One region of the Arthrobacter burdickii genome, then DNA from elsewhere that is predicted to be linked to it. Evidence: riboswitches for the same ligand, from Rfam matches in the RefSeq annotation. Region 1 holds a riboswitch; the other holds the start of a gene.

Region 1 (3,191 bases):
CGGGCCGCGGCGAACGGCAGGCCGCCCTGGGCGTTCAGCCATTCGACCTGCGCGTCGAGCGTGACCAGGGTGGACAGCGACGGGGTGTTGTACGTCTGGTTCAGGCGGGAGTTGTCGATCGCCGTCTGGAGGTTGAGGAAGTCCGGGATCCACCGGTCACCGGCGTTGATCCGCGCGGCACGCTCCAGCGCGGCGGGGGAGAAGAGCCCGAGCCACAGGCCGCCGTCGGAGGCGAAGTTCTTCTGCGGAGCGAAGTAGTAGACGTCGGCCTGCGACACGTCGACGTCGAGGCCGCCGGCCGCGGACGTAGCGTCGACGAGGACCAGGGCGCCGTCGTCTGCCCCCTCGACCCTCCGCACAGGAGCCGCGACCCCCGTCGAGGTCTCGTTCTGCGGCCAGGCGTAGGTGTCGACGCCGGCCTCCGCGACGGGGTCGGGGCGGGTGCCGGGCTCGGCGGTGATGATGCTCGATGCGCCGAGGAACGGCGCCTTGTCGGTCGCGGAGGCGAACTTCGAACCGAATTCGCCGAAGGAGAGGTGCTGCGCCTTCCGGTCGACGAGCCCGAACGCCGCCACGTCCCAGAACGCGGTCGACCCGCCGACGCCGAGGACCACCTCGTACCCTTCGGGGGCGCCGAAGAAGGTGCTGAGCCCCTCACGCACGCGGCCCACCAGGTTGCGGACGGGAGCCTGGCGGTGGGAGGTCCCCAGCAGCGACGGCCCGGCGGACACCAGTGCGTCGATCTGCCCGCTCCGGACCTTGGACGGACCCGCGCCGAAACGTCCGTCCGCGGGCAGCAGGTGGTCGGGGATGCGGGGCAGGTCGTTCATGGTCGCTCCAGCTGTGTCGGCGGCGGGTATCGCCCTCATTCTGCCCCAGCGGAGGTCGGCCCTCCATTTGTGAACGCCGGAGCGGGGACGCCTCCTGCACCGGCCGGCGGCGGCGTCGGAGCTGATTGCCGGGCGCGTCGCGCCATGGGTTAACCTTGGGAGGCGTGGGGCGGAGCTGGCTGTGCCGGCCGTGGCACCCCCACCGGCGTGAGGCATTCCAGCCGCGCGACCTCACCGCACCAAGGAGCTGAACCGCATGACGGACCTCATCGACACCACCGAGATGTACCTGCGGACCATCCTTGAGCTCGAGGAAGAGAACATCGTCGCCCTCCGTGCCCGCATCGCCGAGCGGCTTCGCCACTCGGGGCCGACCGTGTCCCAGACCATCGGTCGCATGGAACGCGACGGACTCGTTGTCGTCTCCGGCGACCGGCACCTCGAGCTGACCGAACTGGGTCGACGCAGGGCCACCGGGGTCATGAGGAAGCACCGCCTCGCGGAGCGGCTCCTGAGCGACGTCATCGGGCTCGACTGGGCCTACGTCCACGACGAGGCCTGCCGCTGGGAGCACGTCATGAGTGAGCGCGTGGAGCGCCGGCTCTACGAGCTCCTCGGAAAGCCCTCCGAATCCCCGTACGGCAACCCGATCCCGGGACTCGAGGCCATCGGCGGCGTCCAGTCCGAGCTGTTCACCGACGGCGTCGTCACGCTGCTCTCCGCGATGGGCACGTACTCGCCGGAGAAGCAGGTCACGCTCGTGCGGCTGGCGGAGCCGATCCAGGTGGATCCGGAACTCCTCACGCAGCTCGACGAGGGCGGCCTGCGCCCCGGAGCGCAGCTGAACCTCGAGTCCGTCGGAGGGTACGTCTCCGTGCGCGTGCCCGGCGTCGAGGGTGCGCTGGAGCTACCCCCCGAGGTGGCGTCCCACGTGTTCGTCTCCGTCGCGGCGTGAGTGCCGTCACCAATAACACACCATTCTGTGATCAGAATGTGACATAACCGGCGTTTGTGTTGTACGGTTCATTTCGTGCCAAATTCGCTCTAGATCCGGCACCCTCCTGCAAATCGCCTAGCTCTGCCATTGCTCGAGGTCCGTCCGCACCATCGCATGGCAGAGGCGGGGGAACCAAGTTTCGGGTTTCTTTCGAGAAATCCTTGGGGTGAAGTCGCTGTTACCGCAGCGGCCGGGTGACTCCCATCCGAATCCGACAGCTCACCTCGCAGGCATTGGGAGAGGTAATCCAACGTGTCCACCAGCTCTTCGCTGGGCCGCCACCGCGCGCCCCAGAACGCCAACCCGCTGACCGCTCTTTCCGCCGCAGTAGCGTCGAACGCAGGATCGGTCGGCCGCCAGGCCGCCGTCATCGCCGCCGCTTCCGGCCTCGTACTGACCAGCGGAGTTGCAGCCAACGCCGCCGATCTCCAGCCGCAGCGCGACGTCGCATCCTCCAGCATCACCGTCACCTCGGCCCGTCAGGCCGTCGTCGCGTCGTCCAAGACCGTCGTGTCCTTCAACAGGACCGCGGTGAAGGTCCACGCCAAGCCGGTCGTCGCCAAGAAGGCTCCGGCCGTCAAGGCACCCGCCGCCCCGGCTCCGGTCGTCGAGGCTCCCGCAGCTCCGGCCCCCGCCGCCCCGGCTCCCGTCGTCGAGGCACCCGCCGCTCCGGCTGCTCCGGCTCCCGTCGTGAAGGCACCCGCTGCTCCGGCTCCCGCCGCCCAGACCGTCGCTGCCGTCCAGGCCGTCGCCGCTCCCGCGCCGGCTCCCGTAGCCGCCCCGGCTCCCGCAGCTGCCCCGGCACCTGCTCCTGCACCTGCTCCCGCCCCGGCACCTGCTCCCAAGCCTGCAGCCTCCTCTGGTGTCGCCGCGACCATCGCCGCCGCTGCCAAGGGCCAGCTCGGCGTCATGCAGGACTGCACGCGCCTCGTCAGCAACTCCCTCGCCGCTGCCGGCATCAACTTCCACGGCTGGCCGGCAGGGTACCTGTCCCTGGGCCGCACCGTGAGCGCCGGCGAGGCCATCCCGGGCGACCTCATCTACTACGCCGACGGCGGCATGGGCGCAGCCCACATCGCGGTCTACATCGGTGGCGGCCAGGCCGTCCACGGTGGATTCAACGGCAACACCACGGTGATCGCACCGGCCGAGCTCGGCTCGGGTGGCGTGTACATCCGCGTCGGCGGCTGATCACCGCACGAACGATACGCAAGGGAACCGGCACACTGTGCCGGTTCCCTTGCGTTTAAGCGGTCGCGGGAGCGGCAAGGGCCGCACGTCAACCCCCTCCGGAGTTCGCGGCAGGCAGGTACCCTTGCAGTGTCAATCCGAAGCTCTTCTCCCGTACCCCGGGATGGCAACCG
Region 2 (3,191 bases), on a different contig from region 1:
CGATGGTGCTGGCGTTCGACGTCGTCGTCACGGCCGTGCAGGACCTCGGTGCCACCTTCCGACGCATCACCTTCGGCGGTGCGTGCCTCGAGGCGTTCGGGGTGGCCGGGGACAGCCTCGACCTCCGGATCAAGATCATCATCCCGCCGGCCGGCCGGGAGTGCCCCGACATAGCAGGCCTGATGGAGCGCGGAAACGCAGCGAACTGGTACCAGCTGTGGCTCGGCATGGAGGCGGAGGAGCGCGGGTTCATGCGCACGTACACCGTGCGCACCGCGCGTCGCCGGGGCCCGCGGACGGAGATCGACGTCGACTTCGTCCTGCACCTCGACGACGACGGCCGCGGCGGCCCGGCGGCGGAGTGGGCCGCGGCTGCCCGGCCCGGCGACCGGGTCTGCATGATCGGCCCCAACGCGTCGGCGGCGCAATGCAGGACGGCGGGTGCGTACGGAGGCATCGAGTGGAGCCCCGGCCTCGCCCAGCACGTCCTCCTCGCCGGAGACGAGACGGCCGTCCCGGCCATCAGCGCCATCCTCGAGGCACTCCCCGAGGACATCAGCGGCTCCGCGTTCCTCGAGGTGCCGGACGTGCAGGACGTCCAGCCGATCGCGACGCGGTCGGCGGTGACCATTAAGTGGCTGGCCCGGGCAGGGAAGGCGCACGGCGAATTGCTGGAGGCGGCCGTCCGGGACGCGGTGCGCGTGCCGGGCTGGGTGTCGCTCTCGGGCCCGGACGTCCAGGGGGGCAGGGAGCCCGAGGAGGTCGACGTCGACGGGACCATCCTCTGGGAGACCCCGCAGCTCCTCGACGCGGCCGTCGTGCAGTCGACTGTCAATCCCGGGCGACCCTCCGGCACCCAGCCCTTCTACGCGTGGATCGCCGGTGAGGCTGCCGTCGTGCGCGGGCTGCGCCGTTACCTGGTGCGGGACGTGGGTGTGGACCGGAAGCAGGTCGCCTTCATGGGCTACTGGCGCAAGGGGCGCGCGGAACTGACCTGACGCGGCCGTCGAACCGTTCCGGACCGCTCTCCGCACTATGGCGGGCGACCTTTATCACAGTTATCCCCAAATGCGATAACGAAATTGTAACTTCGTGCGCTGTGACCTACTGTTTTAAGCAGTCAAAGCTGGATTCCAGATCCAGGTCCGTACGCCTAACCCTGTCAGCGGACCGCCTGAACACACTGTGACAGGGGTGGAGGACCCACGTTCCGGCGGCCTGAGCCGCCTCGGGGTGAAGCCCTTCCATGCTAGTTCGGCCCCGCCTGCGACATTTCCGCGGTGGAGGGCCGTGCAGAGGGGCCGAGTCAACTCTTGCTCGAATCCGACAGCTAACTTCGCGGGCGTTCCAGAGAGGTAAGCAGTTGATGAATACCGTTCTGCCCGAGCGCCCTCGCGCCTCCGACGATCGCGCCCTCCAGTGGGTCTCGCAGCCGACGCGCCGCGACCTCCGGCAGGAAAGAGCCGGAGGTACGACGGCGTTCGCGAGACTGCGCGGAAACGCCGCTACGGCCGGCATCGTCCTCGCCTCGGCGGGACTGCTGCTGGGTGCCGTCGCACCCTCGGCAACGACGGCGGCCACCCCTGCAGCAGGCATGCAGGCCGTCACGGCTGCTGCGGAGGCGCCGGTGACCTTCACCCTCGAGGGGGCCGGTCGGGCCGTGGAGGGTGTCGCGCCGGGCATCGCGAGTGCCCGGGCACGCTCCGCGTCACTCACTCCTGCGCTCCAGGACCGCAAGGCCTTCGGGGCTCCGGTGGACCACCCGGTCCTGGCCTCCACCTTCGGGTATCGCGTCAACCCCGTGAGCGGGGCTGCCGACGAACTCCACGAGGGCCTGGACTACTCCGGTGCCTGCGGGACGCCGGTCAAGGCAGCGGATGCCGGCACAGTCGTCGACTCCGGCTGGCATGCCTACGGCGGGGGCCAGCGCATCGTGGTCGACCACGGCGACGGGCTGAAGACCACCTACAACCACCTGAGCGCCCTCGACGTGCAGGCCGGCACCAAGGTGAAGCGCGGGGACGTCCTCGGGGCGGTCGGCAGCACGGGGAACTCCACCGGCTGCCACCTCCACTTCGAGGTGATGGTCGACGACAAGAAGGTCGACCCGAAGCCCTGGCTGTAGCCGTCCGATCCTCCCCTGCTAGGGCAGCGGCTCGCTGACGACGGCCGGGTCCTTGTACCCCAGCGGCATCCGCAGACGCAGCGAATCCGGCTTCACCTCGAACGCCATATGCGTGGCCTTGCCGAGGGGATCGCCGTCGAGCTGCACCTCCAGCGGTTCGTGCAGGGTGACCTCCGCGGTGCGGCACTGGAAGTACTCCAGTGACGGGTCCTTGCCCTTGCCGCGCGTGAACAGTTTCCCGGCGACGGCGAGCCACCCGAGCTTCCCCCGGGGTGCCAGGGTCATGAGGTCCATCAGGCCGTCGTCGATCTTCGCGCCCGGGAAGATCTCGAGGCCACCCATGATCTTGCCGCAGTTGCCGCCCATCACGCTGCGCAGGCGGCGCTCGAAGGACCTGCCGCCGTCCACCGAGATGGTGGTGCGCGCCGGCCTGCCCGGGAGGTTGCGGATCCCCGCGTCGACGTAGGCCAGCCAGCCCACCTTGTCCTTCAGGTCGTCGCGCGTGTCCGACATGATGGCCGCGTCGTACCCGATACCGGCCATGACCAGGAACACGTGCGCGTCCTGCGCGCGGTCCACCGTCACGTGCACGACGTCGATGGTGCGCTCGGTCCCGCGGAAGGCGGCCTCGACGGCGGCATCCGGATCGTCGACGGCGATGTCGAGGTTGCGGGCCAGCAGGTTGCCCGTGCCCAGCGGGACGAGTGCCATCATGGTGCCGGTCCCCGCGAGCTCCTCGGCCACGCAGCGCACCGTGCCGTCCCCGCCTGCCGCGATCACGAGGTCCACTCCGGCGTCGAGGGCCTCCTGCGCCTGGCCGTGCCCGGGGTCGTCCTCGGTGGTCTCGATAACCAGGGGATCCTCCCAGCCCTCCTCGGCGGAGATGCGCTGGACAGCGCCCTGCACGTCGACCGTGGTGACCTTGATGGGATTGATGATGAGCGCGGCACGTCGGCTGCGCGATCCGGTGTCCGGAACCGCCGGAACCGCGTCCGGGGTCGCTTCGGGAGATGCGTCGGGCATGATGTCCTTCGGGCGGGTGTCAACGGATGGCTCCGTCGAGCTT

The links. A riboswitch is a leader RNA that binds a small molecule or an ion and turns the genes downstream of it on or off. The one in region 1 is predicted to bind cyclic di-AMP.
Region 2: another riboswitch for cyclic di-AMP. It lies ahead of P5G52_RS05205 (M23 family metallopeptidase); the one in region 1 lies ahead of P5G52_RS14905 (NlpC/P60 family protein).

The regions. Positions count from the first base shown of each region.
Region 1 covers NZ_JAROCG010000002.1:47,140-50,330, forward strand. Annotated here, with positions in the region: gene serC (phosphoserine transaminase) at 1-830, opposite strand, end outside; gene P5G52_RS14900 (iron-dependent transcriptional repressor DtxR) at 1,087-1,785, shown strand; cyclic di-AMP (ydaO/yuaA leader) riboswitch at 1,906-2,074, shown strand; gene P5G52_RS14905 (NlpC/P60 family protein) at 2,080-3,018, shown strand.
Region 2 covers NZ_JAROCG010000001.1:1,109,717-1,112,907, forward strand. Annotated here, with positions in the region: gene P5G52_RS05200 (siderophore-interacting protein) at 1-998, shown strand, start outside; cyclic di-AMP (ydaO/yuaA leader) riboswitch at 1,162-1,360, shown strand; gene P5G52_RS05205 (M23 family metallopeptidase) at 1,367-2,125, shown strand; gene P5G52_RS05210 (diacylglycerol/lipid kinase family protein) at 2,144-3,148, opposite strand.